One region of the Enterobacter sp. N5-15 genome, then DNA from elsewhere that is predicted to be linked to it. Evidence: predicted binding sites of a transcription regulator. Region 1 holds the regulator's gene; each other region holds the start of a gene.
The links. Region 1 encodes sigma-54, which starts transcription at its own class of promoters, with help from an activator protein. Its sites were predicted from a motif close to GTTGGCACANNTTTCGCTNT; they were not measured.
Positions count from the first base shown of each region.

Region 2: the regulator sigma-54 is predicted to act here: its motif matches at 1,427-1,446, upstream of hycA (formate hydrogenlyase regulator HycA).
Region 3: the regulator sigma-54 is predicted to act here: its motif matches at 1,014-1,033, upstream of norV (anaerobic nitric oxide reductase flavorubredoxin).

Region 1 is NZ_CM170150.1:4,310,402-4,312,671, reverse strand. Features, by position in the region: gene hpf (ribosome hibernation promoting factor) at 44-331, opposite strand; gene rpoN (RNA polymerase factor sigma-54) at 354-1,787, opposite strand; gene lptB (LPS export ABC transporter ATP-binding protein) at 1,835-2,270, opposite strand, start outside.
Region 2 is NZ_CM170150.1:3,805,839-3,808,108, forward strand. Features, by position in the region: gene hycC (formate hydrogenlyase subunit 3) at 1-204, opposite strand, end outside; gene AC2TE5_RS17965 (4Fe-4S dicluster domain-containing protein) at 201-809, opposite strand; gene hycA (formate hydrogenlyase regulator HycA) at 880-1,344, opposite strand; gene hypA (hydrogenase maturation nickel metallochaperone HypA) at 1,556-1,906, shown strand; gene hypB (hydrogenase nickel incorporation protein HypB) at 1,910-2,270, shown strand, end outside.
Region 3 is NZ_CM170150.1:3,785,378-3,787,647, forward strand. Features, by position in the region: gene norR (nitric oxide reductase transcriptional regulator NorR) at 1-893, opposite strand, end outside; gene norV (anaerobic nitric oxide reductase flavorubredoxin) at 1,080-2,270, shown strand, end outside.

The DNA.
Region 1 (2,270 bases):
GTTTCACAACAGGCCGTCCTGCACCCGTTAACTGCCCGGACAATTAGTGTTGTTTCAGTTTATCTTTATGTTTATTGAGCTGTCGTGCAAGCTTATCAATCAAGCCGTCGATAGCAGCGTACATGTCTTGCCCTTCCGCACTGGCATGCAGTTCACCCCCGTTAACATGCAGGGTGGCATCCGAGATATGAGTCACTTTCTCCACTTTCAACACAATATAGACCTGATTGATCCTTTCGAAATACTGCTCGAGTTTTGCAAACTTCGCGTTCACAAAGTCGCGTAAAGCCTCAGTAATTTCGACGTTTTGTCCAGTGATGTTGAGCTGCATAGTGTCTTCCTTATCGGTTGTGTCAGACCAGCTGTTTACGCTGGTTGGACGGCGGAATGGATAAAGACTCTCGATACTTCGCAACAGTACGACGTGCCACCATAATACCCTGATCGGACAGCATGGTGGTTAACTTACTGTCGCTTAGTGGCTTCGCGGGGTTCTCCGCGGCGATCAACTTCTTCACCAGGGCACGAATGGCCGTTGACGACGCTTCGCCGCCGCCCTCGGTATTCACATGGCTGGAGAAGAAATACTTAAGCTCAAAAATACCGCGTGGACTGTGCAGATACTTCTGCGTGGTGACACGGGAAATGGTTGATTCATGCATTTCGACGGCCTGGGCGATATCCGCCAGTACCATCGGTTTCATATACTCTTCGCCCTGCTCAAAGAATGCCTGCTGCTGTTCGACAATACAGCGGCTGACGCGTAGCAGCGTATCATTTCGGCTCTCCAGACTTTTGATCAACCATCGCGCTTCCTGAAGATTGCTACGAATATATTGATTGTCGGAGTCGTTACGCGCGCTGGTGCACATGGAGGCATACTGCTGGTTGATTTGCAGGCGAGGGATGCTGTCTGAATTCAGTTCAACGACCCAGCGGTCATTGTGTTTTCTGACCAGCACGTCCGGGATCACGTACTCGGGCTCGCTGGTCTGGATCGACTGTCCCGGGCGCGGATCGAGCGACTGGATCAGATTCACCGCTTCTTTCAGCACCTCTTCCTTCAGGCGCGTGACGCGCATCAGGGAGCGGAAATCGTGGTTGGCCAACAGATCCAGATGATCGCTGATGATTAAGCGCGCCTCGTCGATCCATGGCGTCTCTTTGCTGAACTGAGAAAGCTGGATCAGCAGGCAGTCGCGCAGATCTTTTGCGGCCACGCCTACCGGATCGAAACGCTGGATGCGCTTCAGTACGGCTTCGATCTCCTCAAGCTCAATCTCTTCGTCGCCCATGCTTTCCAGGATATCGTCCAGCGTGACGGTCAAATAGCCGGTGTCGTCAACGGCATCGACAATTGAGGTGGCAATCGCGCGGTCGGTATCGGAGAAGGGGGTGAGTTCCACCTGCCACATCAGGTAATCCTGCAGCGACTGGGTGGTTTCTCCCTGATAGACCGGTAGCTCATCGTCCTGGTAGTCTGCACGCGTACCGGAAGGGGTTCCGGCGGTGTAGATTTCATCCCAGCTGGCATCCAGCGGTAGCTCGTCGGGCATCTCTTTTTGTTCGAGTGCGTCCGCGGTGTCGAGCGCTTCCGTATCCTGCGATTGCTGGGTATCTACCTCGTCATGAAGATCGGTTTGTTCCAGCAGGGGGTTGCTGTCTAGCGCCTGCTGGAGCTCCTGCTGAAGTTCTAACGTGGACAGTTGCAACAGGCGAATTGCCTGCTGTAGCTGCGGCGTCATCGCCAGTTGTTGGCTGAGCCTTAATTGCAAACCTTGCTTCATGTTCAGAGCATTTTTCTCCGGTTCGGCGTTACGTTACCTCTACCCTATCAGAGTCTGAAGTCTTCCCCAAGATAGACGCGCTTAACATGATCGTCTTCGAGGATCTGCTGCGGCGTACCGTGGGCGATCAGATTGCCCTGGCTCACAATATACGCGCGTTCACACACGGCCAGCGTTTCACGAACGTTGTGGTCGGTGATCAGTACGCCAAGCCCGCTGTCACGCAGGTGTTCAATGATACGTTTAATGTCGATAACCGAGATCGGGTCAACGCCCGCAAACGGTTCATCCAGAAGGATAAATTTTGGGTTTGCGGCCAGCGCACGCGCAATCTCAACGCGGCGGCGTTCACCCCCGGAGAGTGCCTGACCGAGGCTGTCACGCAGGTGCTCAATGTGGAACTCTTCCATCAGCTCGTTGGCACGATCCTGACGCTGTTCGCTGGTCAGGTCGTTACGAATTTGCAGGACCGCCATCAGGTTA
Region 2 (2,270 bases), 500 kb from region 1:
GCGAATCAGCGGCATTACGGTCTCTGCGGACTGGCCGCCGAGCAGGACAACGCCGCCTGCTGCCAGCGTCATCAGGCTAGCGACCGCCCCGCCGATCCCGGCTATCGCGCCGCTGAGGATTTTATGGAATGAGAAGATCAGCGCCAGAACAGCGGCGGCAGTAAAACAGGCTACCGCGCTGGTAATCATCATCGCCGCGTTCATTTCGCCCCCTCGTTAAGCGCCTGTAGCAGAGATAGGTCGCCAAAATCACTGTTGATGGTCAGCTCGCGTTTACGCTTGCTGGTACGGGCAATGTCGCGAATGTTAACCAGAATCAATGCCTTAGTCGGGCAGGTGCGCACGCAGGCCGGGCCCTGCTCATCGAAGCTGCACAGGTCGCATTTCACCGCAACGGCACGGATGCCGGGCACCCAGTCCAGCAGCGTGCTTACGCGTGCCGGAGCCGGTGGCGCGGGCGGGGCTTTTGGCGAGTTGGCGTTCGCCGGAATGTGCAGCGGACGGCTGCCGGAAAATTCAATCGCGCCGAACGGGCAGGCAATGCCGCACAGCTTGCAGCTTACGCACAGGCTTTCGTTCAGCTGGACAGCGCCATCAACGCGGGTGATGGCATTCACGGGGCAGACGCCCGCGCAGGGGGCGTCTTCACAGTGATGGCAGAGCTGCGGGGCAGACTCTTTTTCATTACGCATGACGTGCAGGCGCGGCATGGACTGCAGCCCATGCAGGCGATGCGTTTCCGAACACGCCGCCTCACAGGTTCGACAGCCAATACAGACCGTCGAGTCAGCAATTACAAAACGGTTCACCGGGTTATCCTCTGGTGATAGTCATTTTTGACGAAAAACTGTCTTGTCGACACTTCTCGACACGCAAGGGTCAGGCCACGTTCGCTGAGGCATTTCCGTCCATCAGCTGCTTCAGGTTGACCGGAAGATCGTGCTCAACGGCGGCGTACAGGCCGTTATAGACCGGCGCGATTTTTTCCAGATAGTGCTCCAGCACCTGCTGGCGATCGCGGTTGCTGACGTGGCCGTCCACCATGCCGTCAGCCATCAGCTGCGCCTTCGCAATACACTGTTTTTCGCCGTCTTTTGTCTCGAGGTGGTACTCAATGGTGTGGCTGTTGAAGTTGTCCGCCAGGGTAACGTTGATGGTGAAATGGCCGAACAGGACGAAGCGCATGTCGCCCTGCGCCGCGCAGCTCATCGCGTGGTGAAGACGTGCTTTCGAGAGGGTTATGCCCTGAACCAGAGAGTTGCAGTAGAGGTGCCACTGGTCCTGCAGCTGCTGATGACGCTGCGCGATGTAATCCGCTTTTTCGCTGATTTCCCAAATAGTCATAGAAGGTATCCGTTTAGTGGAGATAGCGGCTGTTAAGCAGATTCCATGCCAGTTTTTATCTTAATGATTTTAAATGGGTTTTATTGCAAAAGCGCTGTCAACGCCGCGGTGTCGACGTGTCATTTCGACAGCGTTGACATCGTCACGCCTTAACAAAAATCAAGCTGGCACCGTTATTGCATTCAATGGCGCAATTCATTGAGGAGGCGTCATGCACGAAATCACCCTCTGCCAGCGGGCTCTGGAACTTATCGAACAGCAGGCAGTGCAAAACCACGCGAAGCGCGTCACCGGCGTCTGGCTGAAGGTCGGGGCGTTTTCCTGCGTCGAGACCAGCGCCCTGCATTTCTGCTTTGAGCTGGTGTGCCGCGGCACGCTTGCGGAAGGCTGCGAGCTCCATATTGAAGAGCAGCAGGCGGAGTGCTGGTGCGAGCAGTGCCAGCAGTACGTCACCCTGCTGTCATCGAAGGTTCAGCGCTGTCCGCAGTGTCAGAGCACCGGTCTTCGCATCGTGGCGGATGACGGCATGCAGATCCAACGCCTCGAAATCGAGAAGGAGTAAAGTATGTGTAGCACCTGCGGTTGCGCCGAAGGCAACCTGTATATAGAAGGGGATGAACATCACCCCCATTCCGCGTTTCGCTCCGCGCCCTTTTCACCTGCCCCACGCCCTTCTGCGGCACTGACCGGTATCACCTTCGCTCCGCAGCGCTCCGACGCTGGCGACCTGCACTACGGCCACGGGGAGGCGGGGACCCACGCGCCGGGCATCAGCCAGCGCCAGATGCTGGAGGTGGAAATCAACGTGCTGGACAAAAATAACCAGATCGCCGCCCGCAACCGCGCGCGCTTTGCCACCCGCAAACAGCTGGTGCTCAACCTGGTCTCCAGCCCCGGTTCCGGCAAAACCACGCTGCTCACGGAAA
Region 3 (2,270 bases), 530 kb from region 1:
TTGGCCTGCAGCGACAGGGAGAGCTCGCCGATTTCATCCAGAAACAGCGTGCCGTTATCGGCCATTTCGAACTTGCCGCTGCGGTTGCTGATGGCCCCGGTAAACGCTCCCTTAACGTGACCAAACAGCTCGCTTTCCGCCACGCTTTCCGGCAGCGCGGCGCAGTTGAGGTACACCAGCGGGTTCACCGCGCGCGGCGAGGCTTCGTGAATGGACTTCGCAACCAGCTCCTTACCGGTGCCAGTTTCCCCGAAGATCAGCACGTTTAAATCTGAGGCGGCAACAATCTCAATCTCTTTTTTGAGCTGCGCCATACCCGGAGAAAGGCCGATCATCTCCGTGTGCGTTACCTGCTCAAACGCCGCCGGGCTGCCGGGAAGAATGTTCTGGCTCTCCAGCTGTTCAATCAGCAGGGCATTGTTCAGCGCCCCGGCGGCCAGGGCGGCAATCAGGCGCAGCTCTTCGTCGCTAAAGGTGTCGAACTGGTCCGGCGACAGGCCGTCGAGGGTCAGTGCGCCAATCAGGTTTTGTCCGGCAAACAGCGGCAGGCCGATACAGGCGTGCACCTTCAGGCTCTCCTGTCCGGGAATCAGCCCGTCGTACGGGTCGGGCAAGTCGCTGTCCGCCGGGAAACGCACCACGTCACCCGCGCGGGCGATGGTTTCCAGACGCGGGTGGCCCTCAAGGGTAAAACGCCGCCCGAGCACGTCCTTCGCCAGCCCGTCGATAGCCAGCGGAATAAACTGCCGCCCCTCGTAGCGCAGCAGCGCGGACGCATCGCACTCAAGCACGTGGCGCAGCGTGGAGATCAGCCGCTGAAAGCGGTCCTGATGGCCGATACCGGTCTGCAGCTCAATGGCGATCTTCGCCAGCACGTCTACGGAAAAGCTCATAGTGACCTCGCTGTCATTTTGACAATGCATGTTGTCATATTGACACTTTTTTTGATAGTCAAAATGACTACCCATTACGGATCATAAAAATATTAATTGATTAAAATCAACAAATTAAAAGTTGGCACGCAACTTGATATAAGCAAATCATCTTATTTGAAAATGCTGTATTACGTAGAGGTTGCTATGTCTATTCTGGTTAAAAATAACATTCATTGGGTCGGTCAACGTGACTGGGAAGTGCGCGATTTCCACGGGACGGAATACAAAACGCTGCGCGGCAGCAGCTACAACAGCTATCTCATCCGCGAAGGAAAAAACGTGCTGATCGATACGGTCGATCACAAGTTCAGCCGCGAGTTCGTGCAGAACCTGCGCGGTGAAATCGACCTGGACGCCATCGACTACATCATCATCAACCACGCGGAAGAAGATCACGCCGGTGCGCTGACCGAGCTGATGTCTTACATTCCGAACACGCCTATCTACTGCACCACCAACGCCATCGACTCGATCAACGGCCATCACCACCATCCGGAGTGGAACTTCCACACCGTGAAAACCGGCGACGCGCTGGATATCGGCAACGGCAAGCAGCTGATCTTTGTGGAAACCCCGATGCTGCACTGGCCGGACAGCATGATGACCTACATGACCGGCGACGCGGTGCTGTTCAGCAACGACGCCTTCGGCCAGCACTACTGCGACGAGCGCCTGTTCAACGACGAAGTGGACCAGACCGAACTCTTCGAGCAGTGCCAGCGCTACTATGCCAACATCCTGACCCCGTTCAGCCGCCTGGTGACGCCAAAAATCACCGAGATCCTCGGCTTCAACCTGCCGGTGGACATGATTGCCACCTCCCACGGCGTGGTATGGCGTGAAAATCCCACCCAGATCGTCGAGCTGTACCTGAAGTGGGCGGCGGACTATCAGGAAGACCGCATCACCATTTTCTACGACACCATGTCCAACAACACCCGCATGATGGCGGACGCCATTGCCCAGGGCATCAACGAAGTTGACCCGAACGTGGCGGTGAAAATCTTCAACGTGGCGCGCAGCGATAAGAACGAGGTACTGACCAACGTGTTCCGCTCTAAGGGCGTGCTGGTGGGCACCTCCACCATGAACAACGTGATGATGCCGAAAATTGCCGGTCTGGTAGAAGAGATGACCGGCCTGCGTTTTCGCAACAAGCGCGCCAGCGCCTTTGGCTCCCACGGCTGGAGCGGCGGCGCGGTAGACCGTCTCTCCACCCGCCTGCAGGATGCAGGCTTTGAGATGTCCCTGAGCCTGAAGGCGAAATGGCGTCCGGATATCGACGCCCTGGAGATCTGCCGCCAGCACGGTCGCGACATTGCCCGTCAGTGGGCG